4 regions of the Streptomyces sp. NPDC046759 genome follow, and region 1 is predicted to be linked to each of the others. Evidence: riboswitches for the same ligand, from Rfam matches in the RefSeq annotation. Region 1 holds a riboswitch; each other region holds the start of a gene.

Region 1 (7,108 bases):
AGGCCCGCTCCTCCATGCCCTCAGCGATCCGCCGGCACAGCTGCTCCAGCAGGTCGATCGCGTCGGAGGCGGTACGCGCCGGGCCCTCCACCAGGTCCGCCAGCTCCACCGGCACCTTCACCGCGGCACCGGGCTCGCCCAGCAACTCCTTCTCGTCCAGCCCGAAGTGCGCCGCGAGCGAGGCCCGCAGACCGGGCAGCGCGTTCGCCTGCCCGCCCCACACCTGCGAGGCGCGCAGCACGGCCAGCACGAGGTTCACGCGCGGCTCACCGACCGGGCCGCCGCCCAGGATGTGCAGGCCGTCGCGGATCTGCACGTCCTTGATCTCGCACAGATAGCCGTCGATGTGCATGACGAACTCGTCGAACGTGTCGTCGTCCGGCTGCTCGTCCACGTGCAGGTCGTGGTGCAGCTCGGCCGCCTTGACGAGGGTCCAGATCTGGGCGCGGACGGCGGGCGCCTTGGCCGGGTCCAGGTCGGAGACGAGCGCGTACTCGTCCAGCAGCTGCTCCAGCTTGGCCAGGTCACCGTAGGTGTCCGCGCGGGCCATCGGCGGCACCAGGTGGTCGACCACCGTGGCGTGCCCGCGCCGTTTGGCCTGGGTGCCCTCGCCGGGGTCGTTGACGATGAACGGGTAGATCAGCGGCAGGTCGCCGAGGACGGCGTCCGGCGCGCAGCCGGCGCTCAGGCCCAGGCCCTTGCCCGGCAGCCACTCCATCGTGCCGTGCTTGCCCATGTGCACGATCGCATCGGCGCCGAAGCTGTTCTCCAGCCACCTGTAGGCCGCCATGTAGTGGTGCGAGGGCGGCATGTCGGGGTCGTGGTAGATCGCGATCGGGTTCTCGCCGAAGCCGCGCGGCGGCTGGATCATGACGACGACGTTCCCGAACTGCAGGGACGCGAGGACGATGTCGTCGCCGTCGACGTACAGGCTGCCCGGCGGCTCGCCCCACGCCTCGGTCATCGCGTCCCGCAGCTGCGGGTGCAGCTTCCCGAACCAGGCCCGGTAGTCCGCCAGCGGCACCCGCGCGGGCGCCGCGGCCAGCTGGTCCTCGGTGAGCCACTCGACGTCGTGGCCGCCGGCCTCGATCAGCCGGTGGATCAACTCGTCGCCGCCGGCGGGGTACTCGGTGAGCGCGTACCCGGCGTCCCGGAGCGCGTCCAGCACCCGCACCGCCGACGCGGGCGTGTCCAGGCCGACCGCGTTGCCGACCCGGGAGTGCTTGGTCGGGTACGCGGTGAAGACCAGCGCGATCTTCTTCTCGGCGTTGGGCTTGTGCTTCAACCGCGCGTGCCTGAGGGCGATCCCGGCCACCCGCGCGGCCCGCTCCGGATCGGCCACGTACACCGGGACCTCGTCCGGGCCCTGCTCCTTGAAGGAGAACGGCACCGTGATCAGCCGGCCGTCGAACTCCGGGATCGCGACCTGCATCGCCGCGTCCATGGGGGACAGGGCGGCGTCCGACTCCTCCCAGGCGGCCCGTGAGGAGGTGAGGCAGAGTCCCTGCAGCACGGGGACGTTCAGATCGGCCAGCGCGCCGATGTCCCAGGACTCCTCGTCGCCGCCCGCCGAGGCCTGCGAGGCGTGCGTACCGCCGGCCGCGAGCACGGTGGCCACCAGCGCGTCGGCCCTGCCGAGCAGTTCGTACAGCCCGGCGTCCGCGCCGCGCAGCGAACCGCAGTAGACGGGCAGGGCGTTGGCGCCCCCGGCCTCGACCGCCTCGCACAGGGTGTCGACGAAGGCGGTGTTGCCGCTCAGCTCGTGCGCGCGGTAGAAGAGCACGCCCACGGTCGGACGGCCGCCTCTGACCTCGTACGCGCCGTGGACGCCGTACTCCGGCATCGTCCGCGGCTCCTCGAACCCCTCGCCGGTCAGCAGCACGGTGTCCGACAGGAACCGGGACAGCTCCAGCAGGTTCGCCGGACCGCCTTCGACCAGGTACTTGAGGGCCTCCGCCACCACACCGGCCGGCACCGACGACTCGGCCATCAGCTCCGCGTCCGGCACGGCCTCGCCGCCCAGCAGTACGGTCGGGATCCCGGCCGCCTTCAGCGCGGCCAGCCCCTCCTCCCAGGCGCGCTTGCCGCCCAGCAGACGTACCACGGCGAGGTCGGCGCCCCGGACGAGGTCCGGCAGCTCCTCGGCGACGTCCACCCGGGTCGGGTTGCCGATGCGGTAGCCGGCGCCGGAAGCCCGGGCCGCCAGCAGATCCGTGTCGGCGGTCGACAACAACAACACTGTGCTCATGCAGGCGCTCCCGGTGGGATGAAAGGCAGTCCTTGCGGCGCGCCCGACTCGATGAGCCGCCACAGCGCGTCCGTGTCCGCGTGCTGTTCGATCAGGTCGCCGAGCCGGTCGAGCTGCTCCTCGCGCAGCGCGGCGAAGGAGGTGTCCGGAGCCGGCACGAAGCGGCGGCCCGCGGCGGCGGCCACCTCCCGCAGGAAGGCCCGCCGGAAGCCGTCCGACTCCAGCGAGCCGTGCCAGTGGGTGCCCCAGCTCTGGCCGACCCGGCAGCCGTCCAGGAAGGTTTGGCCGCCGGTGACTTCGGCGACGCCGTGGTGGATCTCGTAGCCCTCGACGTGTTCGCCGAGGGCCTCGCCGGCCGGCCGGGTCAGGGTCTTCTCCCGGGCGAACCGCACCCGCACGGGCAGCACGCCGAGCGCGTCGACCGCGCCCGCCCGCGACTCGACCTCGTCCTCGATGTGCTCACCGAGGATCTGGAAGCCGCCGCAGATCCCGAGGATCGGCCGCTCCTCCGAGGCCCTGCGCACGAGCGCGTCCGCCAGCCCGCGCTCGCGCAGCCACTCCAGCGCCCGTACGGTCCCGCGGGTGCCGGGAACGACGACCAGGTCGGCGTCGGCCAGCTCCTCCGGACGGTCCACGAACCGCACCACGACCCCCGGTTCGGCGGCCAGCGCGTCCACGTCCGTGAAGTTGGACATCAGCGGGATCGCGCACACGGCGACCCGCAGGACGTCCTCGCCGGCCGGGGGCGCGACGGTGGACTCGCGGACCGCGCCGCGCAGCGAGACGCGCAGGCCGTCCTCCTCGTCGATGCCGAGCCCGTGCCGGAACGGCAGCACGCCGTAGGTGCGCCGCCCGGTGAGGCCGTGCAGCATCTCCAGGCCCGGCTCCAGCAGGGAGACATCGCCCCGGAACTTGTTCACCAGGAATCCGGCGACCAGTTCCTGGTCCTCCGGCGAGAGCAGGGCCACCGTGCCGAAGAAGGAGGCGAAGACGCCTCCGCGGTCGATGTCCCCGACCACCAGCACGGGCAGCCGCGCGTTCCGCGCGATCCCCATGTTCACGATGTCGGTCCGGCGCAGATTGATCTCGGCCGGGCTGCCCGCGCCCTCACAGATCACCGCGTCATACGTGCCCCGCAGCTCGGCCAGACAGTCCAGCACCGTGCCGAGCAGCCGCTGTTGACGCCCGCCGTGGTACCCGCGCGCGCTGAGTTCCCCCACCGGCCGGCCCAGCAGCACCACCTGGCTGCTCTGCTCGCCGCCCGGCTTCAGCAGCACCGGGTTCATCAGCGCGGTCGGCTCGATCCGGCACGCCTGGGCCTGCATGGCCTGCGCCCGCCCGATCTCCGCGCCCTCACGGGTCACGAACGAGTTGAGCGACATGTTCTGCGCCTTGAACGGCGCGACCTTCACACCCTGACGCACGAGCCACCGGCAGATCCCGGCCGTCACGACGCTCTTGCCGGCGTCGGAGGTGGTGCCGGCGACGAGGAGACCCCCGCTCACTTGCCACGTCCCTTCACGAGTCGGCGCGCGGCGAGCGTGACGCCGAGCGCGAGCAGGCCGACGCGGCGGGAGAGCCGTACGGCCCGGTCGATGTCGGTGACCCGGACCGCCCGGCCGGTGTCCCCGTTGAGTACGGGCCGGTGCTCGACGCGGCCGCCGTAGGAGAGTGTTCCGCCCAGGCGGACACCGAGGGCGCCCGCGAACGACGCCTCCACGGGCCCGGCGTTGGGGCTCGGGTGCCTGCGGGCGTCGGCCTTCCAGGCGCGCAGGGCAGCGCGGGGGTCGGGGCCGGCCGCGGCGGCGAGTACGGCGGTGAGGCGGGCGCCCGGCCAGCCGGCCAGGTCGTCGAGCCGGGCGGAGGCCCAGCCGTAGCGCCGGTAGCGCGGGGACCTGTGACCGACCATCGCGTCCAGGGTGTTGACCGCCCGGAAGCCGAGCAGACCCGGCACCCCGGCCACGGCCCCCCACACCAGCGCGCCCACGACGGCGTCGGAGGTGTTCTCGGCGACCGACTCGACCACGGCCCGGGCGATCCCGTCGGCGTCCAGCGCCTGCGGGTCCCGGCCGCACAGGTGCGGCAGCCGCTCCCGCGCCGCCTCGACGTCCCCGGACTCCAGCGCACGCCCGACGGTGCGGGCCTCGCGGGCGAGCGAGGTACCGCCGACCACGGTCCAGGTGGCGGCGGCGGTCAGCGCGACGGAGGCGGCGGGGCAGGGGCGTGCGGCGCGTACGGCCAGCGTGCCGAGTGCGACGGCGCCTCCGGCGCACACGGCGGTGTGCAGAGCGCCCCAGCCGCGGTGGTCGTGCCACAACGCGCGGTCCACGGCAGCGGCAGCGCGCCCGAACGCGGCGACCGGATGCCCTCGGCGCGGATCGCCGAGGAGCAGGTCGCCGAGAAGGCCGGCGGCGGCGCCGTACGCGTAGCTGCGATCGGCACCCATCGGCTCAGCCGGCCGCGGGTGCAGGAGCGGGCCTGGTGCGGGTCCTTGTCCTTCGGCAGCCGAGCATGGCGATCCGTGTCCTCACTCAGGGTGTCCGCGCCCTGGTTCGACGAAATCCGGCGGTGAGAGTTCCTGGCTCACGGGGTTCTTCCCCGGTGACAGTGGCGGGACCGCGCCGGATTCGCACCGGCTTCCTCTCTGCCGCCGTACATGGCCTGGGCAGTCCACCACGCGCCCGGAAGGGCCGTCAACTTGCCGTTGACCTGCGCGGGGAGAGTGTGCCGATCCCCACACCACGGGGCGCCCGTGACGTGTGCGCACGGCGAAGGCTCCCCTCCGTCAGAAACGGAGGGGAGCCTTTGTGATGCCTGGTTCGTGGCGCCCGGTCAGGACTTGGAGACGATGAGGTAGAGGCCGTACGCCACCGCAGCCGCGCAGGCGGCGAAGCAGACGTAGGCGCCGGTGACGGCGAGGGCCGCGGACTCGCCCTGGGCCGCCGCCTTCTCGCGCCGGGCCAGACCGTTGACGCCGAGGGTGAACAGGGCCACCAGGCCCACCGTGAACACGAGGCTGACGCCGAAGACGGAGCCGAGGGCCGACCAGTCGATCTTCATGGGGGTGCTTCCTTAGTAAGCCGCGGGCGGCCGGGGTCAGACGGTGGCGGCCGGCGGGGCGGCCGGGGCGGCGGGCTCGGTGGCGGCCGGGGCGGGGATGGTGGCCGTCAGGTCCGCGGTGAGGGTCCCCGCCGGGGGCGGGGTCACCGCGGCGATGGCGGCGGTCACGACGCCGGCCGGCTCCCCGGCCTCGTCGACGGCGTTGACGTTGGTGTGGTCGACGACCTCACGGCGGGAGATCTTCCAGATCGTGGCGCTCGCGGCGACGAGGAAGACGGCGACCACCGCGGTGCCCCAGTCACCGAGTTCCGTGACGGACTCGGCGCCGGCGCCGACCAGCGCGGCGGCCGGGAGCGTGAGCACCCAGGCGACGGCCATGCGGCTCGCGGTGGACCAGCGGACCACCCCGCCCTTGCGGCCCAGGCCCGCGCCCATCACCGAGCCGGAGACGACGTGCGTGGTGGAGAGGGAGAAGCCCAGGTGGGACGAGGCCAGGATGGCGGTCGCGGCGCTGGTCTGGGCGGCGAAGCCCTGGCGCGGCTCCAGGTCCGTGAGGCCCTTGCCCATGGTGCGGATGATGCGCCAGCCGCCGATGTAGGTGCCGAGCGCGATGGCCAGGCCGGCGGAGAGGATGACCCAGGTGGGAGGGTTCGAGCCCGGGGCGAGGGAGCCGCCCGCGATCAGCGCGAGGGTGATGACACCCATGGTCTTCTGGGCGTCGTTGGTGCCGTGGGCGAGGGAGACCAGGCCGGCGGAGGCGATCTGGCCGGCGCGGTAGCCCTTGCGGGTGGCCACTCCCTCGGCCTTGCCGCCGATGCCGTAGGAGAACCGGGTGGCCAGCAACGAGGCGAGGCCCGCGACGAGCGGCGCGGCGACCGCGGGGAGGATCACCTTGGTGACCAGCACGTCACCGTGGACGGCGCCGAAGCCGGCGGAGGCGACGGCGGCGCCGATCAGACCGCCCATCAGGGCGTGCGAGGAGCTGGAGGGCAGGCCCACCAGCCAGGTCATCAGGTTCCAGAGGATCGCACCGACCAGGGCGGCGAAGATGACCTCGGGACGGATGCCGTTCTCGTCGACGAGACCCTTGGAGATCGTGTTGGCGACCTCCACGGAGAGGAAGGCGCCCACCAGATTGAGGGTGGCCGACATGGCCACCGCGATCTTGGGCTTCATGGCGCCTGTGGAGATGGTGGTGGCCATCGCGTTGGCGGTGTCGTGGAAACCGTTCGTGAAATCGAACGCGAGAGCGGTTACCACCACTATCGCGAGGATCAGCGAGAAGCTTTCCATTTACCCAGGCAATCGTTCGAGGTCATTGGCTGGATGAACGTAGGCAACCTGGGTGAACGGAAGATGAACTGGGGCGGGCCTACGGGTGTCCGCGGAGGGGGGGTCGGGTTCCGCCCGGCTCGGTCGACCCAAGCGGCGCTTGGCTATCGGCCCCGTGCGAAGATCCGTAGCCGGCTCGTGGACCCGTTGAAGAGATCCTCGTCACCCGGCAGCCGGCCCTTGGTGCCGAACTGCCAGAACGTCCAGTAGCGCCACCCGCCCGGCAGTGGTCCCGGCCGTGCGCCGGGCCGGGCGATCCACAGGGCGTGGCTCCGGGAGAAGGCGTGGCTGTTGCCCGTGCAGAGCTTCCACCACTGGATCGTCGTGTAGATCACCGGGCGACGGCCGGTCTCCCGCTTGACCTCGTTGCTGAAGGACCGGATCCAGCGGACCATCCGCGTCCGGCTCAGCCCGTAGCACTTGTGCTTCTTGTTGTACGGGTTGTTCTCGATGTCGAGCGCGGGCGGC
Region 2 (7,108 bases), on a different contig from region 1:
GTGCTGGTCGTCGGCATCGGCTGGCTGTATCTGCTGCCCCAGCTGCGCGGCGCCGGCCTCACCCTGCGGCTGCTCACCGGCGCACCCGGGTGGCTCGGCGGCCTCCTCGTGGCCGCCGTGGTGACCGCTGCCGTCGCCGCCGGCGGGATGCGCAGCATCACCTTCGTCCAGGCCTTCCAGTACTGGGTGAAACTCACCGCCCTGCTGGTGCCCGCGGTGTTCCTGCTGCTCGCCTGGCGCGCCGGCCACGCCCCGGCCCCCGTCTGGGACGACCGGCCCGTCTTCCACCGCGCCACCGAGGTGCGCGTCGACCGGCCGCTCACCCTCACCGTGCACGAGCCGGTCCGTGTGACCGCCACCGGCGCCGTCGACGGCCGACCGGTGCACGCGGCCCCACTGCGGCTCGGCCAGGGCCGCCACCGGATCGGCACGGACACCACCCTGCGCTTCCCGGCCGGCGCCCGCGTCCCCCTGCCGGACCGGACGCCCGAGCGCACCGCGCCCTCCAGTTGGGCCAGGCCGCTGTCCGCGGACCGCGAACAGCACGGCCTGTACTCCACCTACGGACTGATCCTCGCCACCTTCCTCGGCACCATGGGCCTGCCGCACGTCGTCGTCCGTTTCTACACCAGCCCCGACGGCCGCGCCGCCCGCCGCACCACCGTGAGCGTGCTCGGCCTGCTCGGCGCGTTCTACCTCCTCATACCCCTGTACGGCACGCTCGGCCGGCTGTACGCGCCCGACCTGCTGCTCACCGGCGACACGGACGCCGCGGTCCTCGTCCTGCCGGGGCGGCTGATCGGCGGGGTCGTCGGGGACCTGCTCGGCGCGCTCGTCGCCGGCGGCGCGTGCGCGGCGTTCCTCTCCACGGCCTCCGGCCTCACCATGTCCGTCGCGGGCGTCCTCGCCCAGGACGTCCTGCCCACCCTCGGCGTCCGCCACTTCCGGCTCGCCACGCTGCCCGCGATCGCGGTGCCGGCCGCCGCAGCTGCCGTGGTCAGCGATCTGCCGGTGGCCGACGCGGTCGGCCTGGCCTTCGCCGTCTCGGCATCCTCCTTCTGTCCGCTGCTCGTCCTCGGCATCTGGTGGCGCGGACTGACTCCGCCCGGTGCCATCGCCGGACTCCTCCTCGGCGGCGGCTCGGCGCTCGCCGCGGTGACGGCCACCATCGCCGGCGGCGCCCGCTCGGGCTGGATGCACACCCTGCTGGCCTGGCCCGCGGTGTGGTCCGTCCCCGTGGGCTTCGCCGCGATGATCCTGACCTCCCTGGCCACCCGGGACCGCGTCCCACCGGCCACCGCCGCCACGATGGCCCGTCTGCACCTCCCCGAACCCACGCCACCTGTCGCGGCGCGTCGTGGCTGGCCGGGGTGGGGGCGCCCGTGACCGTCCTCGGTGTGGTGGCCCTGGCTCTGGCCGGGTTGGCGTTGTTCGTGCTGGGGGCCGCTTTGGGGCACGGTGCGGCGGCTCGGCAGCGGGAGCACTCGGTGGACGGCGACGGGGCGCACGCCCTGGCCAGTGCCCTGCGCACCGCCGCGTACGCCGCGGCACCCCTGCGCGCCGGGCTCTCCCCGGACACCGCCCGCAAGGCGGCCCGCAGGCTGCGCCCCCTGCTGGGCACGCCGGCCCTCGCCGTCACCGACGACGCCTCCGTGCTCGCCTGGGACGGCGCCGCCGACCATCACCGCGCGGAACTGATCGCGTGCCTCGCCGACCCGCTTCGCACCCGGACCTTCACGCCGTCCTGCGACGACGCCGGCTGCCCGGTCCGCTGGTGCGCCCTGGTTCCGCTCGCCGCCGACGGCGCCGCCCCCGGCGCCCTGGCCGTGTTCGCCGCCGCCGAGTCCACCGCTCTCCTGCGGGCCACCGAGGAAGCGGCCCGTCGGCTGTCCGTGGAGCTCGCCCTGGCCGACCTCGACCGGGCCCGCGCCGGCGCCCACGAGGCCGAGGTCCGGGCCCTGCGCGCCCAGATCTCCCCGCACTTCATCTACAACTCCCTCGCGAGCATCGCCTCCTTCGTCCGCACCGACCCCGGGCGCGCCCGTGAACTCCTGCTGGAATTCGCCGACTTCACCCGCTACTCCTTCCGCCGCGAGGGTGACTTCACCACCCTTGCCGAGGAGCTGCGCTCCATCGAGCAGTACCTCGAACTCGCCCGCGCCCGCTTCGGCCGCCGCCTCCGCGTCACCCTGCGGATCGCTCCCGAAGTGCTCCCCGTGGCGCTGCCCTTCCTCTGCCTGCAGCCGCTCGTGGAGAACGCCCTCAAACACGGCCTGGAGGAGTCCGTGGAGCGCAGTACCGTCACGATCATCGCCGAGGACGAGGGCACCGAGGCCCGGGTCGTCATCGAGGACAACGGCATCGGCATGGAACCGGAACGCCTGCGCGCGATCCTGCGCGGCACCGCCGGTCCGGCCACCGGCATCGGCCTGAGCAACGTCGACCGCCGGCTGCGCCAGGTCTACGGCGACGACCACGGCCTCGTCATCGAGACGGGCGTCGGAGCGGGCACGAAGATCACCCTCCGCGTCCCGAAGTTCCACCCGGGTGTCCAGCCCCAGGCGCAGGCCCCGCCGTCGTGACCGGCCTTCGTGCCCCCCATACCTGCCTTGCCGAACTGCCATGGTCCGCGCGGCTCTTGACACTGCCGGTCGCGTGGGTGTGCGCGGGAGCGCCCCACACGGCCGGTGGGTTCTCCATCCGTGGATGGAGGGCGGCGGAGAGCTCTCCATCGACCCATGGGTGGTGGTGGTCCGCCGGGTGCGCGGAGCAGTCTTGAGGCATGGGGAATCTGCACTCGGCACTGGTCCTGACCACCAGCATCTGCATCCTGGTCTTCGTCGCGGCGTGGGTCGTGGGCGCCGTCTACTTCGGCGTGAGGAGCCCGGCCGGTCCGCGCGCCTGGGCGCACGGACTGCGCCGCACCCTGCCGCGCCGGCTGCTGCTGATCGCGGGCGTCTCTGCGTTCTTCGCGCTGGTCGGACACTCCCGGGGCTTCTGGCGTCACCTGCAGTACTGGCAGCCCGCGCCGGCGCTCGCGGGAGCCGCCCTCGCCGTCGCCTCGACCGCCCTGCTGTTGTGGGCCCGCTGGGTCCTGGGCACCATGTGGGCCAGCGTCCCGACCGTCCAGGAACACCACGAGCTGCGCACGAGTGGTCCTTACCGGCTGGTCCGTCACCCCATCTACACCGGTCTGCTCGGCCTGGTCACCGGCTCCATGCTGGCCTGCGGCTTCGGGGTCTGGACGGCTTTCCCGGCGGTCACCGTCCCCTGGCTGCTGCGGCGGGTCCGGATCGAGGACGGCCTGATGGCCCGGCAGTTCGGCCCCGCGTACGACGCCTACCGCGCCGAAGTCCCGGCGCTGATACCCCGCATACGTCCCGCCCGGACCGGCGCCCAGCATGCCGGCACCGGGCAGCGGTAGCCGGGGCGGCGCCGTGCGGGGCTTCTGCCCGGTGATGGGATGATGACCGGCGATACAGGGCGACGGCGGTCCGAGGAAGCCGGTGCGAATCCGGCGCGGTCCCGCCACTGTGACCGGTGAGCGAGTTCCGGCAGGCCACCACCGCGACGGGGGTGGGCAGGGGGCCCGCGACGACCCGGGAGCCAGGAGACTCACGCGGTCGCCTCCTCGACGGACTCCGGGGCGGATCTCCCCGGGAGGGGAGTGGGCGGAATGCCCGAGAATCCGGTGGATCAGGCGTCGTACGACACTGAGACGGACAGCGGGGCGGTGCCGTGCCGGGTCGTCGTGTGCCGGGACTGCTGCTGCGGCAGTCCCAAGGTGACCGGGGTGGATCACGTGGCGCAGACCGCGCGTCTTCAGGCGGAATTGCCGGTGCGCGTCTCCGAGTGCCTCGACGCCTGCGATCAGGCCAACGTCGTCGTCGTACAGCCGTCCTCCGCGGGGCGTGCCGCCGGTGCGCGGCCGGTATGGCTCGGGCTGGTCAACGATCCGGACGCGACCGAGGACATCGTCACCTGGGTGCGCGCCGGCGGACCCGGTGTGGCTCCCCTGCCGGACATCCTCGATCTGTACGCCTTCACACCGCCGGGGCGCCGTGCGGATGCCCGGTGACGGAGCCGGCCGGGCCGCCGCGGACCACCGGGCCGGTCCGGAACTCGGCTTGCAGGCCGTCGGGTTGCGCGTCACCGGTGAGAACGAGCCGGAGCCACCTGGGACTTGCCCGGCGCCGCACGGACCGTCAGGGGGAGAGGAAGATCACGTCACGGGAGGCGGTCTTGGCCGTGTGCGCGTCACGCGGTACGGTCTGTCCGATATCGACGACGGCGAGACGGAAGCCGGTGGGAATCCGGCACGGTCGCGCCACTGTATGCGGGACCCTCGGAGGGGACTCGTGAGTCAGACCCGTGGCCGTCGTCCTGTGCACCACCGAGATGGGACGCGAACTCCCAGAGGAGGTCCTGCCATGGCGCAGACCGTCGCCCAGCCGACAGCCACTACCCCCGCCGTCCCCGCCAAGCTGCCGCTGAAGGCGATTGCTCCGTGGGCCGTCTTCTTCGGCATCCTCATGCTGATCCTGCTGTACTTCGTCGGCGCCGAACAGGGCGCCACCTCCGTGTTCAACGGCGCGGACGTCCACGAGTGGGTGCACGACGCCCGCCACCTGCTCGGCTTCCCCTGCCACTGACGCGAGGGCACCGCACAGGCATGAACTCCGCAACCGTACGGAACCTTCTCGTGCGGGGCATGCTCGCCGGCCTGGCCGCCGGCGTGCTCGCCCTGATCGTGGCGTATGTGCTCGGTGAGCCGAGCGTCGGCAAGGCGATCAGCTTCGAGGAAGCCCACTCCCACGAGCACGAGATGGAGGTCGTCTCGCGGTCCCTGCAGTCCACCGCCGGCCTCGCGACCGGCGTGCTGGTCTACGGGGCCGCCTTCGGCGGAATCGCCGCGCTCGCCTTCTGTTTCGCGCTGGGCCGCGTGGGCCGTTTCAGCCCGCGCGCCACGGCGCTGCTGCTGTCGGGCTGCGCCTTGCTCGCCGTGTACGTCGTGCCGTTCCTGAAGTACCCGGCCAACCCGCCGTCGGTGGGCAGCGCCGACACCATCGGCAAACGGACCACACTGTACTTCCTGATGATGCTGCTCAGTGTGCTGCTGGCGGTCGCCGCCACCATCCTGGGCAAGAGTCTGGCGCCCAGAACGGGCACCTGGTGGGCGGCCGTGGTCGCGATCGTCGCGTTCGTCGTCGTCATCGGCCTGGCCTACCAGTTCCTGCCGGTCGTCAACGAAGTGCCGAAGAACTTCCCGGCCACCCTGCTGTGGCGGTTCCGGCTCTCCACCCTGGCCATTCAGCTGAGCCTCTGGACAGGCTTCGGCCTGCTCTTCGGCGAGCTGGCGGAACGGCTGCTGAACCCCGGACCGGCGAAGGCAGCGGCCGCGCGGACGGTTCCGGCCGCGCGCTGACTCCTCCGGGACCCAGAGGGCCTTCGGAACCGTCCGAGGGCTCTCCGGCGTTCTCCGGACACCGAAGCGCACGGAACCCGGCAGCCCGGTCCACCGGTCGGCAGTCTCTAGTAGGACTCCGGCACGGCGAGCGGACGCCCCAGACGCAGGTTCCAGCGCCCGGCCCGGCCACTGAGTTCCGTCACGGTCAGCGGCGGCACGTCGAGGCGCCAGAAGACCGAGGCGGGCAGGCCCAGCGCGTGGACGACCGCCGCCCGCACCACCTCCGGCTCGACCACGGCGAGCGTACGGCCCGGCAGGGTCTGCGCGTCGCTCAGCCAGCGCGCCACCCGCCCGCACAGGTCCTGCACGGACTCGCCTCCATGCGGTGCGGAACCGGGGTCCCCGAGCCACCGTCCCACTGCCTCCGGCTCGGCGGTCCCCACCTCCTCCAGGGTGCGTCCGCGCCAGCGGCCCACGTCGAGACCCGCCAACTCCGGCACCGGCACGTCGTCGAGGCCCAGCGCGGCGGCCGTCTCCCGGCAGCGCACCCCGGGCGAGGAGAGGACGCGGGCCGCGGCGGGCAACGACCCGGCCGCCGACCGGGCCCTCGCCGCGCCGCCGTCCTCGATCGGGCCGCCGTCGTCGAATCGGGCCTGCCGGGACGACGCGCTCATGGCGGGGGAGACGAGAAGCACACGGCTGGTCACGAGGTCGCTCCTGCTGCTGGCGCGGTCGGCGGGTGCGGGACTCCTGCCGCACCGCCGCGAACCTAACACCTCGTCACGCAGGCCCGGTCGCCCTGACTGCCCGGCAGCCCCGCCGAGCGTCCCCTCAGTAGCCGCCCAGCAGGGATCCGGCTCACCCTCGACGAGGGCAACAACATCGCCGGTCTCGGACGCCTGCGGCAAACAGCAGCACATGCTCGGTCATCGGGGCATGCACGAGCCCCGTCTGCTGTCCCGGAGCATCTACCTGCACAAGGGCATGCCGATCGGTGCCGCCGCCCACCAGACCGGAACCGTGCGCTTCGGCACCGACCCGGCGTCCTCGGCCCTGGACGTCAACTGCAGGGCCCACGACCTCGACAACCTCTCCGTCGTCGGCACGAGCTTCTTCCTGAGCATCGGCGCGGTCAACCCGTCCCTGACGGCCATCGCCAACGCCCTCCGCGTGGGCGACCACCTGCTGGAACGGCTGAGCTGACCCTGCGCCGGCGCCCCCGACTCCGACCGGGCGAAGATCCTCAGCCGGGCAGCGCAACGCGGTCCGCTCCGGCATGCCGCCGCCCCTCCGCGGTGCTTGTCTGATTGCCCGGACCGCCGGGCGACGGGCCCGGCGAAAGCGGGCACGCAGTGGAGGAGCAGCACATCGTGAGTTCCACCGAGGGCGCACCCCAGGGCGTGATCCCGTCCCACCTGCTGCGGGGGCAGAAGGCACTCGTGACCGGCGCGAACTCCGGAATCGGCAGGGCGACGGCCGTCGCCCTGGGCCGGGCCGGGGCCGACGTCGTGGTGAACTACGTGGCCGGCCGCGACGACGCCGAGAAGGTGGTCGAGGAGATCACCGGATCAGGGGTCCGGGCGGCCGCCTACGAGGCGGACGTCTCAGACGAGCAGCAGGTCGTCGCCATGATGGAGCGGATGGTCGAGGAGTTCGGCACGATCGACATCCTCGTCGCGAACGCGGGACTGCAGCGGGACG
Region 3 (7,108 bases), on a different contig from region 1:
ACGCCCGCGGTACCGCCCCACACACGAGAACGCATCGAACAACTCCCGGATCCACTCGGTACACGGGCGAGCCTTCGCCACCCGCTCCAGTAGTCGGAGCGAAAGTGCCCTGAGTTCCCGGCCAGTTGGCGATCCGGCTCGGGTGAACCGCTCCCGGTGCTCCGGCGGCGAGGGTGCCGGTGCCGTTCTTCCCGCCGGCACCGGCACCCTCCCGGAACGTCAGGCCACCAGCGCGGCGGGCTGGTCCTCCCCCACTGCCTTGACGGCGCGGGAGGTGCCCCCCTCGTCCAGCAGGTCCATCAGCGTCGCGCGGGCGCGGGCCACGCGGGAGCGGACCGTGCCGATCGGGCAGTCGCTCACCTCGGCGGCCTCCGCATAAGGCAGGCCGAGCAGCTGCGTGAGGGTGAACGCTTCCCGGCGGTCGTCGGGAAGCGACGCCAGCAGATCGAGCAGGGCAATGCCGTCGTCGAAGCCGGGCAGGCCGCGCGGCTGGGCCAGTTCGGCGGCCAGCTGCCAGTCCGGTACGTCGGTCAGGCGCGGGCGAGCGGCGGCGTACCGGTAACTGTCGATCACGGCTCGGCGGGCGATGGACAGCAGCCAGGCCCGGGCCGAGGAACGCCCTTCGAAGCGGTGCAGGCTGCCGAGCGCGCGCAGGAACGTGTCCTGCGCCAGATCGTCAACAGCCTGAGGATCGCCGCACAGATGGGCGACATAGCGCTGCACGTCCCGGTGCAGGGCGCCCGCGAACTGCTCGACCGCGTGCGCGTCACCGCCTCGGGCGGCCAGCGCCCACGCGGTGATCGATTCGTCGGGCGCTGCCGGTTTGTAGCTCTTGGCGCGCGACGTGGGCAGGGCAGAGGAAATCACCTGGTGTCCTTCTCGGGTCAACCGTGATCCGGACCAGGGCGCGCCACAGCGCGCGGTCCGGTGAGAGTGGGAGAGACGGCCCTACGGCGTCGCTGTGGCGCTACAGCGCCTGTGCGGTCGTACGGCCGTGGCCCGAGGCACACAGGGGCAGCCCGGCAACCTCGGGGAACAAGCTGTCTTCAGACGACAGCCGTTCCCAACGGCGGACCCCGAGAAGTGATCGCATGGACGAGAAGGAGGAGACGCGGCGCCCCGGCCGAGCGGCGGCGCCGCGGGTGGACGCGGGGGCGATCGGGGGTATCGGGCAGGGCCAGCAGCAACCGCAGCGGCGCCGCCAGCCATCCGGCCGTCGCCCGCATGATCCGGAAGGCGGCCTTCTCGCCGTACGCCAGCCACAGACCGCACAGCACCGCGGCGAGCAGGTGGGCGGCGAGCATGCCGAACGACGACGAACCGCCGTCCATGGAGTGCCCCATGTGGTCCATGGGGCTCATGCCCGTGCGGTCCATGGGCATGGCGCCCATGTCCATGGAACCCGTCGGCATCGAGCCCGTGCCCATGGAGCCCATCGGCATCGAGCCCGTGCCCATGGAACCCATGCCGCTCATGTCGACGGACGTGAAGCCGCCGGACGAGCCGCTCGTCGATTGGGCGTGGGAGAACGCCTCGTGGAGCACCGTCTGGGCGGCGACCACGACCGTCACGATCACCGGCAGCCCGCGCTCACGCCCCGCCAGACACCAGCCCACGGCACCGGTCACGGCCCCGCCGGCGGCCAGCGCCCACGTCGGCACGTCGCTGCCGGACATCAGGACGTGGCCCAGGGCAGCGAGCAGCACGCACATGGCCGCGAACACCGCGGCCCGTATCGCGCGAGCACACCACCCTGCTGTCATGGCGCCTCATCCTCGCATCCGGGCTTCGGTCGTCATGCGTGGGTACGGACATCCACGCGGGACCGTACTCAATCCGCAGGATGTGATCCAGCCCACGACGACCGGCTGGAACTCGACGACACGCTGCCCCGACGTCTGGGAGAGGATTCCTCCGCCTCAGGGCGGGCGATCAGGGACCGCTGTCGCTCGGACGGATGACGACCGCGATCGTCTCGACCGGCGCGCTGCGCTCGAAGTGCAGCGTGAACGGCACCATGTCGCCCACCCGCCAGCCGGCCCCGGCCCGCAGCGTCACGTCCACGCCGCGCGGCGACATGGACAGCGCGCCGCCCGCAGGGACGCGGGCCGAGGTCACGTCCGGCTTGTACGCGACCCGGCCGCCCAGCATGCGGTGCCCGCTGAGGGTGATCCGGCCGTGCGTGGCGGTGGACGTCACGTCCACCAGCCGGTCGTCCGCGCCACCGACGTTGGCGATGTCGAAGAGCGCCGCGGTGTCCGTGCTGTCCCCGAACGGCAGGAGGACCCGCCCGTGCGAGACGGTGATCCGAGCCGGGCTGCCCGCCTTCCCGGCCCCGGCCCAGGTCGTCAGCCCTCCGAGGGCGAGGCTGCAGGCGGCCACGGGCGCGAGCGCGGCGAGGACGGCGTCGGTCAGCCGACGGCGCGTGGGTCGCCAGAGGTCCTGCTCGGTCATCGGGTACGCCTCCGGGCGGGAGCGGGCGAGGGCTGCCAGGCGCGCAGCCGCAGGCTGTTGCCCACGACCAGCAGCGAACTCACCGACATCGCCGCCGCTGCGAGCACCGGATCGAGCAGGCCGGCCATGGCGAGCGGCATGGTCACCACGTTGTAGCCGAAGGCCCAGACGAGGTTGGCCCGGATCGTGCCCAGCGTGCGCCGGGCGAGCCGGACCGCGTCCGCCAACGCCTCGATGTCCCCGCGTACCAACGTCACGTCGGCGGCCCCGATGGCCACGTCCGTGCCGCTGCCCATGGCGATGCCCAGGTCGGCGCCGGCCAGGGCCGCGGCGTCGTTCACTCCGTCGCCGATGAGCGCGACGCGGTGGCCCTGCTCCTGCAGGTCCCGTACGAGGTCGGCCTTGGCCTCGGGAGTGCAGCGGGCGTGCACCTCGTCGATGCCCAGGGCTGCGGCCACGGACTGCGCGGGTGCCTCACGGTCACCGGTCGCGAGCACCGGCCGCACGCCCAGGCGTCGCAGCCGGTCCACGGCCTGGTAGCTGCCGGGCCGCACCACGTCCCCGACCTCGATCAGGGCCTCGGCCGCACCGTCCACCCGGACCAGGACAGGCGTGTGGGCGGCAGCCTCGGCCACGGACAGCGCGTCTGCCAGGGCGGTGGGCAACTCGCCGTCTGGGGCGAGTACTTCCACCAGCCGGCCCTCGACCAGGCCGCGCACGCCCCGCCCCGGCGCCGCGGCGAACTCACTCACGTCCGGCAGCGTCGCCTCGGGGACTTCCCGCCGGGCGTGGGAAGCGATCGCCCGTCCCAGGGGATGCTCCGAGCCGTGCTCGACGGCCCCGGCCAGTCTCAGCAGCGCCTCCTTGCCCGGTCCGCCGGGTACGACCGTGACGCGGGCGACGGTCATACGCCGCAGGTGAGCGTGCCGGTCTTGTCCAGCACGACCGTGTCGAGGTGCTGCAGCCCCTCCAGTGCCTGGGCTCCGCCGACCAGGACGCCCAGTTGGGCACCGCGGCCGGTCGCGGCCATCAGCGCGGTCGGCGTGGCCAGGCCGAGCGCGCACGGGCAGGCCACGACGAGCACGGCCACGCACGCGGTGACGGCGGCCTGCGGGTCGGCTCCGGCACCGAGCCAGAAGCCGAGACAGGTGACGGCCAGCGTCAGCACGACGGGGACGAAGACGCCCGCCACCGTGTCGGCCAGCCGCTGGGCCCGTGCCTTGCCGGCCTGGGCCTCGGTCACCAGCCGGGTGATCCGGGCGAGCTGGGTGTCGGCACCGACGGCCGTGGCCTTCACCAGGAGCAGCCCGCCGGCGTTGACGGCGGCACCGACCACCGACGAACCCGGCCCGACCTCGACGGGCTCGCTCTCTCCGGTGACCAGGGACAGATCCACGGCCGAACTGCCCTCCACCACCTGCCCGTCGGTGGCCACCCGCTCCCCCGGCCGCACGACGAAGACCTGTCCCGCTCTCAACCGCTCGATTGGGACGAGCAGTTCCACGCCGCCATCGCGCACGGTCACCTCTTTGACGGCGAGTCGAGCCAGCGACCTGAGCGCCAGCCCGGTCCCCCGCCGGGCCCGCGCCTCCAGGAACCGCCCCGCCAGGACGAACAGCGGCACACCGACGGCCGCTTCGAGATAGACGTGCGCCGCGCCGCCCGAAGCCGAGGGCACCAGGGTGAACGGCATCCGCATGCCGGGCTCTCCGGCACCGCCGAGGAACAGCGCGTAGGCGGACCAGGAGAAGGACGCCACCACACCCAGCGACACCAGGGTGTCCATGGTCGCCGCCGCGTGCCGAAGCCCACGCGTCGCACGCACATGGAAGGGCAACGCGCCCCACACGGCGACCGGCGCGGCCAGCGCGAAGCACAGCCACTGCCAGTCACGGAACTGCAGCGCGGGAACCATCGACAGCACGAGCACGGGCACCGCGAACAGCGCGGTGATCAGCAGCCGGTCCCGCTCCTGGCGAGCTCCCTCGGACTCGCCCGCGTCCTCGCCTCCGCGCGTCTCGGGCTGGCTGGGCGGTTCGGGCAGGGCAGCCGTGCAGCCGGCCTTCTCGACGGCGGCGACGAGTTCCTCGGGGCGGATCCGCGGCGGGTGGCTCACCCGCGCCCGTCCGGTGGCCAGATTGACGGTCGCCGTGACCCCGTCCAGCCTGCCGAGTTTCTTCTCGACGCGCCTCACGCAGGCCGCGCAGGTCATGCCGCCGACGGCCAGGTCGGTCGTCACCAGGTCGACGGTCACCGGTTCTCCGCCCATCAGTGGCCGCCTCCGTGCATGTCCCCCGTGTCGTCCGTGCGGCCGCCCCCGCCGGAACCGCCGTCACCCCGGCTCGTGCCGGTGGCGCCGTGCATGCCGGGCGCGACGGGCCCTGCGGCGGCACCGACGGCGTACGACACCGTGAACAGCAGCGACAGCAGGAGAAGGAATCCGCACAGGGCGGGCGGAGGCACTAGCTTCCGCGACACCGCACCCGCGCCGGAGGAGATGTGCCGGGACTCGTCCATCAACCGCGACTCCAGATCACGTTCGTACGGCGTCGGCCGGATCGCGCCGTACTGCATCAGGAGTCGGGGCCGCCGGGGGTCGAGTTCCGGAGCATCGTCGTGGTCCGCGTCACGTGAGGGACGACGGTGCCTGCTTCGCGACGACGATCGTCATGCCTCTCGGGACACGCAGTGTTCGAGCAGCGCGGCCACCGGGCCCTCGACGAGCCGGTAGCGCACGATTCGGCCGTCCTTCTCGCCGTGGACGATGCCTGCGGTGCGCAGCAGGCGCAGGGCCTGGGACACGGCGGTGTCCCTCATGCCGGTGGCTACGGCGAGGTCGGAGACGGCGATGGGCCCGGCCTCGTGGAGGGCGAGCAGCAGGGACAGGCGGCCGGGATCCGAGAGCAGAGAGAAGCGGTCGGCCCAGACGCGTACACGCTCGGGCTCGCCGACGGCGGCGATGGCGTCGCAGACGCGATGGCCGTCGATGGTGCGCTGCCCGGCGCGTTCCGCGGGGACGAGATGCATGGACCCATCATCGCAGTCCGCGAAATCCCGCCTCAATACCTGCACGATTGTGCAGCCTTGCAGCCTCGACCTCCGGCCTTCTAGGGTGAGCGGGCCGTGGTGTTCGGGAAGACCGGTGACAGTCCCTCAGGGGCTCAGTCCGGAGCGGCCCTCGCCACTGTGATCGGGGAGTTCCCGCCCCATGCATTGCCACTGGCCGCGCGGCCGGGAAGGCAGGGGCGGGCGCGTCGACCCGTCAGCCAGGAGACCGGCCACGGCAGCACGATGCTGATCCACGAGGTGCTGGAGCGTGACCGTATGACCATGCCCGAAGGCGTGCCCGAATCCGCCGCCTCCCCTTCCTTTCGCTGGCGGCGCGAGGACACGGTGCGGACCGCGGGCCTCCTGGCCGTGATCGTCGCCTTGCACGTGGTCGCCTTCGGGATCCTCTTCCTCCTCGTGGTCCCGCGCCACTACGAGGTGGGGACCAAGGCGTTCGGGGTGGGCCTCGGCATCACGGCCTACACCCTCGGCATGCGGCACGCGTTCGACGCCGACCACATCGCCGCGATCGACAACACCACCCGCAAGCTGATGGCCGACGGCAAGCGGCCGGTCTCGGTGGGCTTCTGGTTCGCGCTCGGGCACTCCAGCGTGGTCGTCGTCATGGCGGCGCTGGTCGCGGGCGGCGCGAAGCTCGCGGGCACCCTGATGAACGACGGATCCCGGACCCACCAGGTCCTCGGCACCCTGGGCACCACGGTCTCCGGCGGCTTCCTGTACCTGATCGCCGCGCTCAACCTCGCGGCACTGTTCGGCATCGTCCGTGTCTTCAGGGCCATGCGCGCCGGACGCTACGACGAAGCGGAGCTGGAGGCCCACCTCGACTCGCGCGGCTTCATGAACCGCATACTCGGCCGCCTCACCAGGTCGATCCGCCGCCCCGGCCAGATGTTCCCGCTCGGCTTCCTCTTCGGCATCGGCTTCGACACCACCACCGAAGTCCTGCTCCTCGCCCTGGCCGGCAACGGCGCCGCGGCCGGCCTGCCCTGGTACGCGGTCCTCTGCCTGCCCCTCCTCTTCGCCGCCGGCATGAGCCTCTTCGACACCCTCGACGGCACCTTCATGAACTTCGCCTACCAGTGGGCGTTCTCCAACCCCGTCCGCAAGGTGTTCTACAACCTCACCATCACCGGCCTGTCCATCGCCGTCGCCTTCTTCGTCGGCACCATCGAGCTGCTCGGCGTCCTGCACGACAAGCTCGGGCTGAGCGACGGCGTCAGCGGCTGGATCGCGGGCCTGGACCTCGACAACGTCGGCTACGTCATCGTCGGCCTGTTCGTCGTCGTCTGGGCCGTGGCCATCGGCTACTGGCGCCTGGCCAAGGTCGAGGAACGCTGGGGCACCCACACCGCCGACGCCGGCTGACGACGCCGGCAGCGGTGTCCGGGGCCCTGCGGGTGCGGACCGACAGGTCGGTGCCCTTGGGAAGTGGTGCCGGAGCAGGCCGCGGGATTCGCTGGAGCCGCGCTGCCGGGGGCCGGCCGGGTCGCAGAGGCGGACCGGGATGCCGGTGGCGATGGTGAACGCGCCACAGGCGCCCATCTCGCTTCCCTGTGCCCGTGTCAGAGACGGTCGCAGTGGTGAC
Region 4 (7,108 bases), on a different contig from region 1:
TCGGCCCGGGCGCCCGGATAGGTGTCCGGATGGCGTCTGCGCCGGTTGGCCGCGTACTTGAAGCCCTGGGCCAGGGCGGCCTCCAGCGCGAGAGGCAGATCGGGAGTACCGCCGGTCGACCGCGGGTCGAGGTGCCACAGCCACTTGGTGAGGCGCTCCCGGGCCTCGTCACGATGGTTGTCCTCGACGGAGCCCAGGAGCATGGGGATCATCCAGGCCCGCATCACGAACTCCCGCAGCAGCACGTCGCGTTCCCGCTGGTACTGCTGGTCGAAGGACTCCCGGCGGCGTGTCAGCTGTGTGACGAGCCGGTCCCGGTCCTGGGGTGCGATGGCGGCGGCTCTCACCCTCTGCATGTCCGCCGCCCAGACCTCGCACAGCCGCCTCCTCGAGTCCTTCAGCCCGCTGACCCTGTCGTTGTACTCCCGCACGGGATCGGTGTGCTTGTTGATCCACCGGCGGACCACGGCGAACGCGTCGTTGCCGCCGCTGCCGAACTCCTGAGCGGCCGCCAGCCGGATCGAGTACGCCGGCTCCTCCTTGCCCATCTCGAAGAGTTCCTGGTAGAGCGGCGTGGTGTCGATCCTGCCGGAGGTGGCCCGCAGCGCTGTGCCGAGCTGCCTGAGCAGCCCCAGTTTCGCCTCCTCCAGGGTGCGCTTGTCGCCCTTGAAGACCCGCCACCGGCGGTGCACCGTGCGGACGATGGCATGGAGCAGCCTGGGGTCGTCCTCCACGCACTCGATCTCCAGGGCCGCCGTGTAGAGATCGAGCGCCTTCGGGTCGGGTGAGCGGCGGTTGGCGGCGATCAGCAGCCGGTGGGCCAGGGACCGCCCCGGCACGGGAGCCCGCCGCCGGTCCCCCTCGGCACGTTTCCTCTGCCCGGCGGTCACCGCGCCGCCCTTCGCGGACCGGTCCGCCGCCCATCGGCGGGACAGCAGCACGAGAGCGATGAGCAACTCCCTGCCGGGACCCGGAGGCCGCAGCGCCTGCTCGACCAGTTCCCCCGCGTCGCGCTCCCCCAGCCGGTAGAGCGTGCGGTAGCCGAAGTACGCCTGCAGGATGCTGTGCGGGAAGCGGACCTTCTGGTCGAAGCCCTCCACCAGCTTCAGTCTGTCGGCGTGGCTCGCGTAGTGGGCGAGAACGTCATAGCCCTGGCTCAGGTTGCCCTCCCTGAGCCTCCTGCTCACCTCGCCCCTCCCGTCGCACAGGAGCTTCCAGATCTGGTGCCTGTGCCACTGGGAGAAGGCGCCGCCGCGTTTGCCGGACGGGTCCCAGCCCCGCTGCTCCCACAGATGCCCGGCATGCGCCCGCACCCGCCTGGCCCGGCCGGGGTGAACGTCGTTGTCCACCAGCTCCGTGAAGCCGACCTCGAGGGTGTCCTGGAGGAGCCCCACACAGGCCAGGGCGGAAACCACCTCCAGGGTGTCCTGCCGCTCCCTCTCCCCCAGCGGCTCCTCCGTGCGCAGCCGGCCCTCCAGCAGGGAGTTCCCCCATGTCTCCAGCAGCCACAGCCGCAGTTGGCTGCGGTCCGTGCTGCGGGAGTCCAGGCGCCGAGGGTCGTTGCGGCGGTCCCGCTCGAGGTCTCCGTGCTGGTGCAACTCCCGGGCGATCTGCAGGTAGATGGGAGACTCGGTCACCTCCGCCGTCTCCACGATCCAGTCGACGCGACGCTCGTCCGTCTCCGGCACGCGAGCCTCGACGAAGTCGAGCGCCTCCTCCTCACTGAGGGGTTCCAGCTCCACGATGGCGGCGGGGGTGCTCTCCAGCGGGCTGTGCGGCCGGGAGGCGATGACCAGGGGCAGCCGCTCCTCGTGGGCGCGTTCGATGGCCCGGCGGATGATGTTGTCCCGGTCCTGCCGCACGCCCTCGTCGAGAACGGCCTCCTCCAAGCCGTCGGCGAGGACGACCACCTTGTCGTCGGCGAGCAACTGCTGCCAGACACGGTCGGTCTTGGTGCGGGCCAGTACCCCGCGAGGCGCCGCCTCGGCGAAGCGCTTCTGGGCCATGCGCTCGAAGTCCAGGTCGGGGCCCGTGGCGTCCCGCAGCCGGATCGGCACGGGGACGGCACCCTGCTCGGCGAGCATCTCGGTGAGCCGCACCAGGACGGCGGTCTTGCCCACGCCCACCCCGCCGACGAGCAGGTAGGGGCGGCGGGTGTCGCGCTCGCGCAGCCGCTGGGTGATGACCTGGGCGACCTCCTCCCGGCCGACGATCTCGGCGGTGTCCGGTCCGGCGGTGACCACCAGCTCCCGCGGGACGCGGCGCGCCTTCTTCAGGTAGCGGCGCTTGGTCCAGCTGTACCACCAGAACAGGAAGAGCGCGGCGGCGAGCGAGGCGGTCAGGACGGGACCGACGACGCGGACGATTCCATCGAACCCCGGGCTCTTCCGCCAGTGCTCGAACCAGTTCGACCCGCCCGCGACGGAGATGTACACGGCCTCGGCGGCCCAGGCGAGGACGGCGAGCGCGGCGACGGCCCAGACGACCCTGGTGGCGTTGGTGTAGGAGACCCATCTGCGCCACTTCTTGGATCGTGTGGTGTCCTGGCGTGCCTCCCAACGGACCGTCAGGCAGTGCCAGTGGCGCAGGTACACGCGTCTGATCCGGCGCCCCAGCCCCCTCAGTGGGAGCGTCGCCATGGGTGCGTTGCGCGGCCGGTCCTTGCCCGGTGGGTGGCGGACGATCTTCGGCATGGAGCGTCTCCTCCCGCGTCTCTGCCCGTTCCTGCTCGGGACGGAGGACCGCCGGACACCCACACCCACTTCCATGGAAGCACTCCAGGCCCGTCCCGCAACCCGGCCCCGGCCCAGGTGAAACCGGCGGCCCGCCGTCGTACCCGTCCGGCACACTCGGCCCCATGGACATCGTCATCCGGCAGGCGGCTCCCCACGACTACGAGGCCCTCGGCGAGATCACGGCCCAGGCCTATCTCCAGGACGGCCTCCTGGACTTCGGCGAAAGCGACGAGTACCTCGGTGAGTTGCGGAACGTGGCAGAACGAGCGGGCGCAGCCGAGCTCCTCGTGGCCACCCGCGACGACATCCTGCTGGGCGGCGTCGCCTTCGTGCCGAACGGCGGCCCCATGGCCGACATCGCCCGCCCCGGAGAGGCCGAGATCCGCATGCTGGCCGTGGCGGCGGCCGCCCGCGGGCAGGGCGCCGGCGAGACCCTGGTCCGCGCCTGCGTCGACCGCGCCCGGTCCACCGAGGGCTGCACCGCCGTCGTCCTGTCCACCCAGCGCACCATGCACACCGCCCACCGCATCTACGAACGCCTGGGCTTCGTGCGCACACCCGAGCGGGACTGGAATCCGCTGCCCCAGCGGCTCGACGTCACTCTGCTCACCTACGAGTTGACGCTCCGAGACCGCCACGACACAACATCTGGGGGTGACGCGACAGCCCGGCACTAGATGTATGCTCATGCTCGCTGTCGCCGCAGGGGAATCCGGTGCGAATCCGGAACTGTCCCGCAACGGTGTACTTGTGCGCGTCTGCGCCCAGGAGTCAGTCCGAGGACCTGCCGGCAGCGCACCCGGCCGTCCGGTCCGGGTGCCCTGAGACGTCCGGGCCTCGTGGGATGGGCCGGTGGACGCGACGCCGTGTGCGCTCGTGACTGCCCCCTGCCCTCCGCAAGGCCCCCGTGCCGAGCGAGGGAGAGCCCCACGTGACCATCGCGCCAGCAGATCCGGCTTCAGCCGGCGCCCTGGAGACCGACGGTCCCGGTGCCGCGCTGCTGCGGACCCTGACCGAGCTGACCGCCGACCTCCCCGACGCCGACCCCGGCCGGGTCGCCGCCGCCGCGCTGCGCGGCCGGTCGGCTCGTGCGGACGAGTCGGAACTGCGGGAGCTGGCCACGGAGGCCGCCGCCGGGCTCATCTCCGAGGACCCCGCCTACTCCCGGCTGGCCGCCCGGCTGCTGACCGTCTCCATCCGCGCCGAGGCCGCCTCGCAGGGCGTGACGTCGTTCACCGAGTCCGTGGCCGTGGGACACCGCGAGGGGCTGATCGCCGACCGGACCGCCGCCTTCGTGACGCTGCACGCCGAGCGGCTGGACGCGCTGACCGACCGCCGGGCCGACGACCGTTTCGGCTACTTCGGCCTGCGCACCCTGCACAGCCGGTACCTGCTGCGGCACCCGATCACCCGCAAGGTCATCGAGACCCCCCAGCACTTCATGCTGCGGGTCGCGAGCGGCCTCGCCGAGGACGACACCACCCGCTCCGTGGACGAAGTCGCCGCGCTCTACGGCCTCATGAGCCGCCTGGACTACCTCCCGTCCTCCCCCACCCTCTTCAACTCCGGCACGCGGCACCCGCAGATGTCGTCCTGCTACCTCCTCGACTCCCCGCTGGACGAGCTGGACTCCATCTACGAGCGCTACCACCAGGTGGCCCGGCTCTCCAAGCACGCCGGCGGCATCGGTCTGTCGTACTCCCGGATCCGCAGCCGCGGTTCGCTGATCCGCGGCACCAACGGGCACTCCAACGGCATCGTGCCGTTCCTGAAGACCCTGGACGCCTCGGTCGCCGCCGTGAACCAGGGCGGCCGGCGCAAGGGCGCCGCGGCCGTGTACCTGGAGACCTGGCACTCCGACATCGAGGAGTTCCTCGAGCTGCGGGACAACACCGGCGAGGACGCCCGCCGTACGCACAACCTGAACCTCGCGCACTGGGTCCCGGACGAGTTCATGCGCCGGGTCAACGCCGACGAGCAGTGGTCGCTGTTCTCCCCGGCGGACGTGCCGGAGCTGGTGGACCTGTGGGGCGAGGAGTTCGACGCCGCCTACCGCAAGGCCGAGGCTGCGGGTCTGGCGAAGAAGACCATGTCCGCGCGTGAGCTGTACGGCCGGATGATGCGGACCCTCGCGCAGACCGGCAACGGCTGGATGACCTTCAAGGACGCGGCGAACCGCACCGCCAACCAGACGGCCCTGCCGGGGCACGTGGTCCACTCCTCCAACCTCTGCACGGAGATCCTGGAGGTCACCGACGACGGGGAGACGGCGGTCTGCAACCTGGGGTCCGTCAACCTGGGTGCCTTCGTCGACACCGTGACCGGTGACATCGACTGGCAGCGGCTGGACGAGACCGTCCGCACGGCCGTCACCTTCCTCGACCGCGTGGTCGACATCAACTTCTACCCGACCGAGCAGGCGGGCCGGTCGAACGCGAAGTGGCGCCCGGTGGGCCTCGGCGCGATGGGTCTGCAGGACGTCTTCTTCAAGCTGCGCCTGCCCTTCGACTCGCCGGAGGCCAGGGCCCTGTCCACGCGGATCGCCGAGCGGATCATGCTCGCCGCGTACGAGGCCTCCGCCGACCTCGCCGAGCGCAACGGTCCGCTGCCGGCCTGGGAGAAGACCCGTACGGCCCGGGGCGTGCTGCACCCCGACCACTACGGCGCCGAGCTGACCTGGCCCGAGCGGTGGGAGGCGTTGCGCGCGCGCATCGCGTCCGTCGGCATGCGCAACTCGCTGCTCCTCGCCATCGCCCCGACGGCCACCATCGCCTCCATCGCGGGCGTGTACGAGTGCATCGAGCCACAGGTGTCGAACCTGTTCAAGCGCGAGACGCTGTCCGGTGAGTTCCTTCAGGTCAACTCCTACCTGGTCCAGGACCTGAAGAACCTGGGTGTCTGGGACGCCCGCACCCGGGAGGCGCTGCGTGACGCGAACGGCTCGGTGCAGGACTTCGCCTGGATCCCCGAGGACGTACGCCGGCTCTACCGCACGGCGTGGGAGATCCCGCAGCGCGGCCTGATCGACATGGCGGCGGCCCGCACCCCGTTCCTGGACCAGGCGCAGTCCCTCAACCTGTTCCTGGAGACACCGACCATCGGCAAGCTCTCCTCGATGTACGCGTACGCCTGGAAGTCGGGCCTGAAGACGACGTACTACCTGCGCTCCCGCCCGGCGACCCGCATCGCCCGCGCCGCCCGGGCGCAGGCGCCCGCCACCCTCCCCGTACAGCAGGTGGCCGACCCCGACGCGGTCGCCTGCTCCCTGGAAAACCCCGAGTCCTGCGAGGCCTGCCAGTGATGACCACCCGAGACCAGAACCTGCTCGACCCGGGCTTCGAACTCACCCTCCGCCCGATGCGCTACCCGGACTTCTACGAGCGCTACCGGGACGCGATCAAGAACACCTGGACCGTCGAGGAGGTCGACCTCCATTCCGACGTCGCCGACCTCGCGAAGCTGACGCCCGAGGAGCAGCACCTCATCGGTCGTCTGGTCGCCTTCTTCGCGACGGGTGACTCGATCGTCGCGAACAACCTGGTGCTGACGCTGTACAAGCACATCAACTCCCCCGAGGCGCGGCTGTACCTGAGCCGTCAGCTCTTCGAGGAGGCCGTGCACGTCCAGTTCTATCTGACGCTGCTGGACACCTACCTGCCCGACCCGGACGACCGGGCGGCGGCCTTCGCGGCCGTCGAGAACATCCCCTCCATCCGCGAGAAGGCGCAGTTCTGCTTCAGGTGGATGGACTCGGTGGACCGGCTCGACCGCCTGGAGACGAAGGCCGACCGCCGCCGCTTCCTGCTGAACCTGATCTGCTTCGCCGCGTGCATCGAGGGCCTGTTCTTCTACGGCGCCTTCGCGTACGTCTACTGGTTCCGCAGCCGGGGCCTGCTGCACGGTCTCGCCACCGGCACCAACTGGGTGTTCCGCGACGAGACGATGCACATGTCCTTCGCCTTCGACGTGGTCGACACGGTCCGCAAGGAGGAGCCGGAGCTGTTCGACGACGAGCTCGGTCAGCAGGTCACCGACATGTTGCGGGAGGCCGTCGAGGCCGAGCTGCAGTTCGCGCGCGACCTGTGCGGCGACGGCCTGCCAGGGATGAACACGGAGTCGATGCGGCAGTACCTGGAGTGCGTCGCCGACCAGCGCCTTGCGCGTCTGGGCTTCGCCCCCGTCTACGGCTCGGAGAATCCGTTCTCCTTCATGGAGCTGCAGGGGGTTCAGGAGCTGACGAACTTCTTCGAGCGCCGCCCGTCGGCGTACCAGGTGGCGGTGGAGGGCACCGTCGACCTGGACGAGGACTTCTGATCCCTCCCTTCGCGCCGGGCCTCCTGGGCCCTCCTGATCTGGCGGTCGATGATCCGGTC

What was found. A riboswitch is a leader RNA that binds a small molecule or an ion and turns the genes downstream of it on or off. The one in region 1 is predicted to bind cobalamin.
Region 2: another riboswitch for cobalamin. It lies ahead of ABZ919_RS00955 ((2Fe-2S) ferredoxin domain-containing protein); the one in region 1 lies ahead of ABZ919_RS17560 (cobalamin biosynthesis protein).
Region 3: another riboswitch for cobalamin. It lies ahead of ABZ919_RS15580 (HoxN/HupN/NixA family nickel/cobalt transporter); the one in region 1 lies ahead of ABZ919_RS17560 (cobalamin biosynthesis protein).
Region 4: another riboswitch for cobalamin. It lies ahead of ABZ919_RS30300 (ribonucleoside-diphosphate reductase subunit alpha); the one in region 1 lies ahead of ABZ919_RS17560 (cobalamin biosynthesis protein).

What each region holds. Positions count from the first base shown of each region.
Region 1 is NZ_JBEYYJ010000011.1:170,203-177,310, forward strand. It holds gene cobN (cobaltochelatase subunit CobN) at 1-2,248, opposite strand, end outside; gene ABZ919_RS17555 (cobyric acid synthase) at 2,245-3,753, opposite strand; gene ABZ919_RS17560 (cobalamin biosynthesis protein) at 3,750-4,694, opposite strand; cobalamin riboswitch at 4,798-4,938, opposite strand; gene ABZ919_RS17565 (hypothetical protein) at 5,081-5,308, opposite strand; gene ABZ919_RS17570 (inorganic phosphate transporter) at 5,345-6,601, opposite strand; gene ABZ919_RS17575 (lysozyme) at 6,745-7,108, opposite strand, start outside.
Region 2 is NZ_JBEYYJ010000001.1:207,116-214,223, reverse strand. It holds gene ABZ919_RS00970 (cation acetate symporter) at 1-1,386, shown strand, start outside; gene ABZ919_RS00965 (histidine kinase) at 1,383-2,582, shown strand; gene ABZ919_RS00960 (isoprenylcysteine carboxylmethyltransferase family protein) at 2,783-3,424, shown strand; cobalamin riboswitch at 3,497-3,617, shown strand; gene ABZ919_RS00955 ((2Fe-2S) ferredoxin domain-containing protein) at 3,677-4,078, shown strand; cobalamin riboswitch at 4,252-4,394, shown strand; gene ABZ919_RS00950 (CbtB-domain containing protein) at 4,431-4,652, shown strand; gene ABZ919_RS00945 (CbtA family protein) at 4,673-5,425, shown strand; gene ABZ919_RS00940 (histidine phosphatase family protein) at 5,533-6,114, opposite strand; partial or broken gene ABZ919_RS00935 (GMC family oxidoreductase) at 6,256-6,610, shown strand; gene ABZ919_RS00930 (SDR family oxidoreductase) at 6,778-7,108, shown strand, end outside.
Region 3 is NZ_JBEYYJ010000009.1:248,547-255,654, forward strand. It holds gene ABZ919_RS15545 (ABC transporter substrate-binding protein) at 1-35, opposite strand, end outside; gene ABZ919_RS15550 (sigma-70 family RNA polymerase sigma factor) at 220-867, opposite strand; gene ABZ919_RS15555 (hypothetical protein) at 1,047-1,763, opposite strand; gene ABZ919_RS15560 (copper chaperone PCu(A)C) at 1,933-2,454, opposite strand; partial or broken gene ABZ919_RS15565 (heavy metal translocating P-type ATPase) at 2,451-4,723, opposite strand; gene ABZ919_RS15570 (hypothetical protein) at 4,723-4,971, opposite strand; gene ABZ919_RS15575 (metalloregulator ArsR/SmtB family transcription factor) at 5,122-5,481, opposite strand; cobalamin riboswitch at 5,562-5,752, shown strand; gene ABZ919_RS15580 (HoxN/HupN/NixA family nickel/cobalt transporter) at 5,779-6,888, shown strand; partial or broken gene ABZ919_RS15585 (IS30 family transposase) at 6,943-7,108, opposite strand, start outside.
Region 4 is NZ_JBEYYJ010000026.1:101,589-108,696, reverse strand. It holds gene ABZ919_RS30310 (ATP-binding protein) at 1-2,693, opposite strand, end outside; gene ABZ919_RS30305 (GNAT family N-acetyltransferase) at 2,858-3,412, shown strand; cobalamin riboswitch at 3,410-3,542, shown strand; gene ABZ919_RS30300 (ribonucleoside-diphosphate reductase subunit alpha) at 3,667-6,036, shown strand; gene ABZ919_RS30295 (ribonucleotide-diphosphate reductase subunit beta) at 6,036-7,049, shown strand; gene ABZ919_RS30290 (hypothetical protein) at 6,962-7,108, opposite strand, start outside.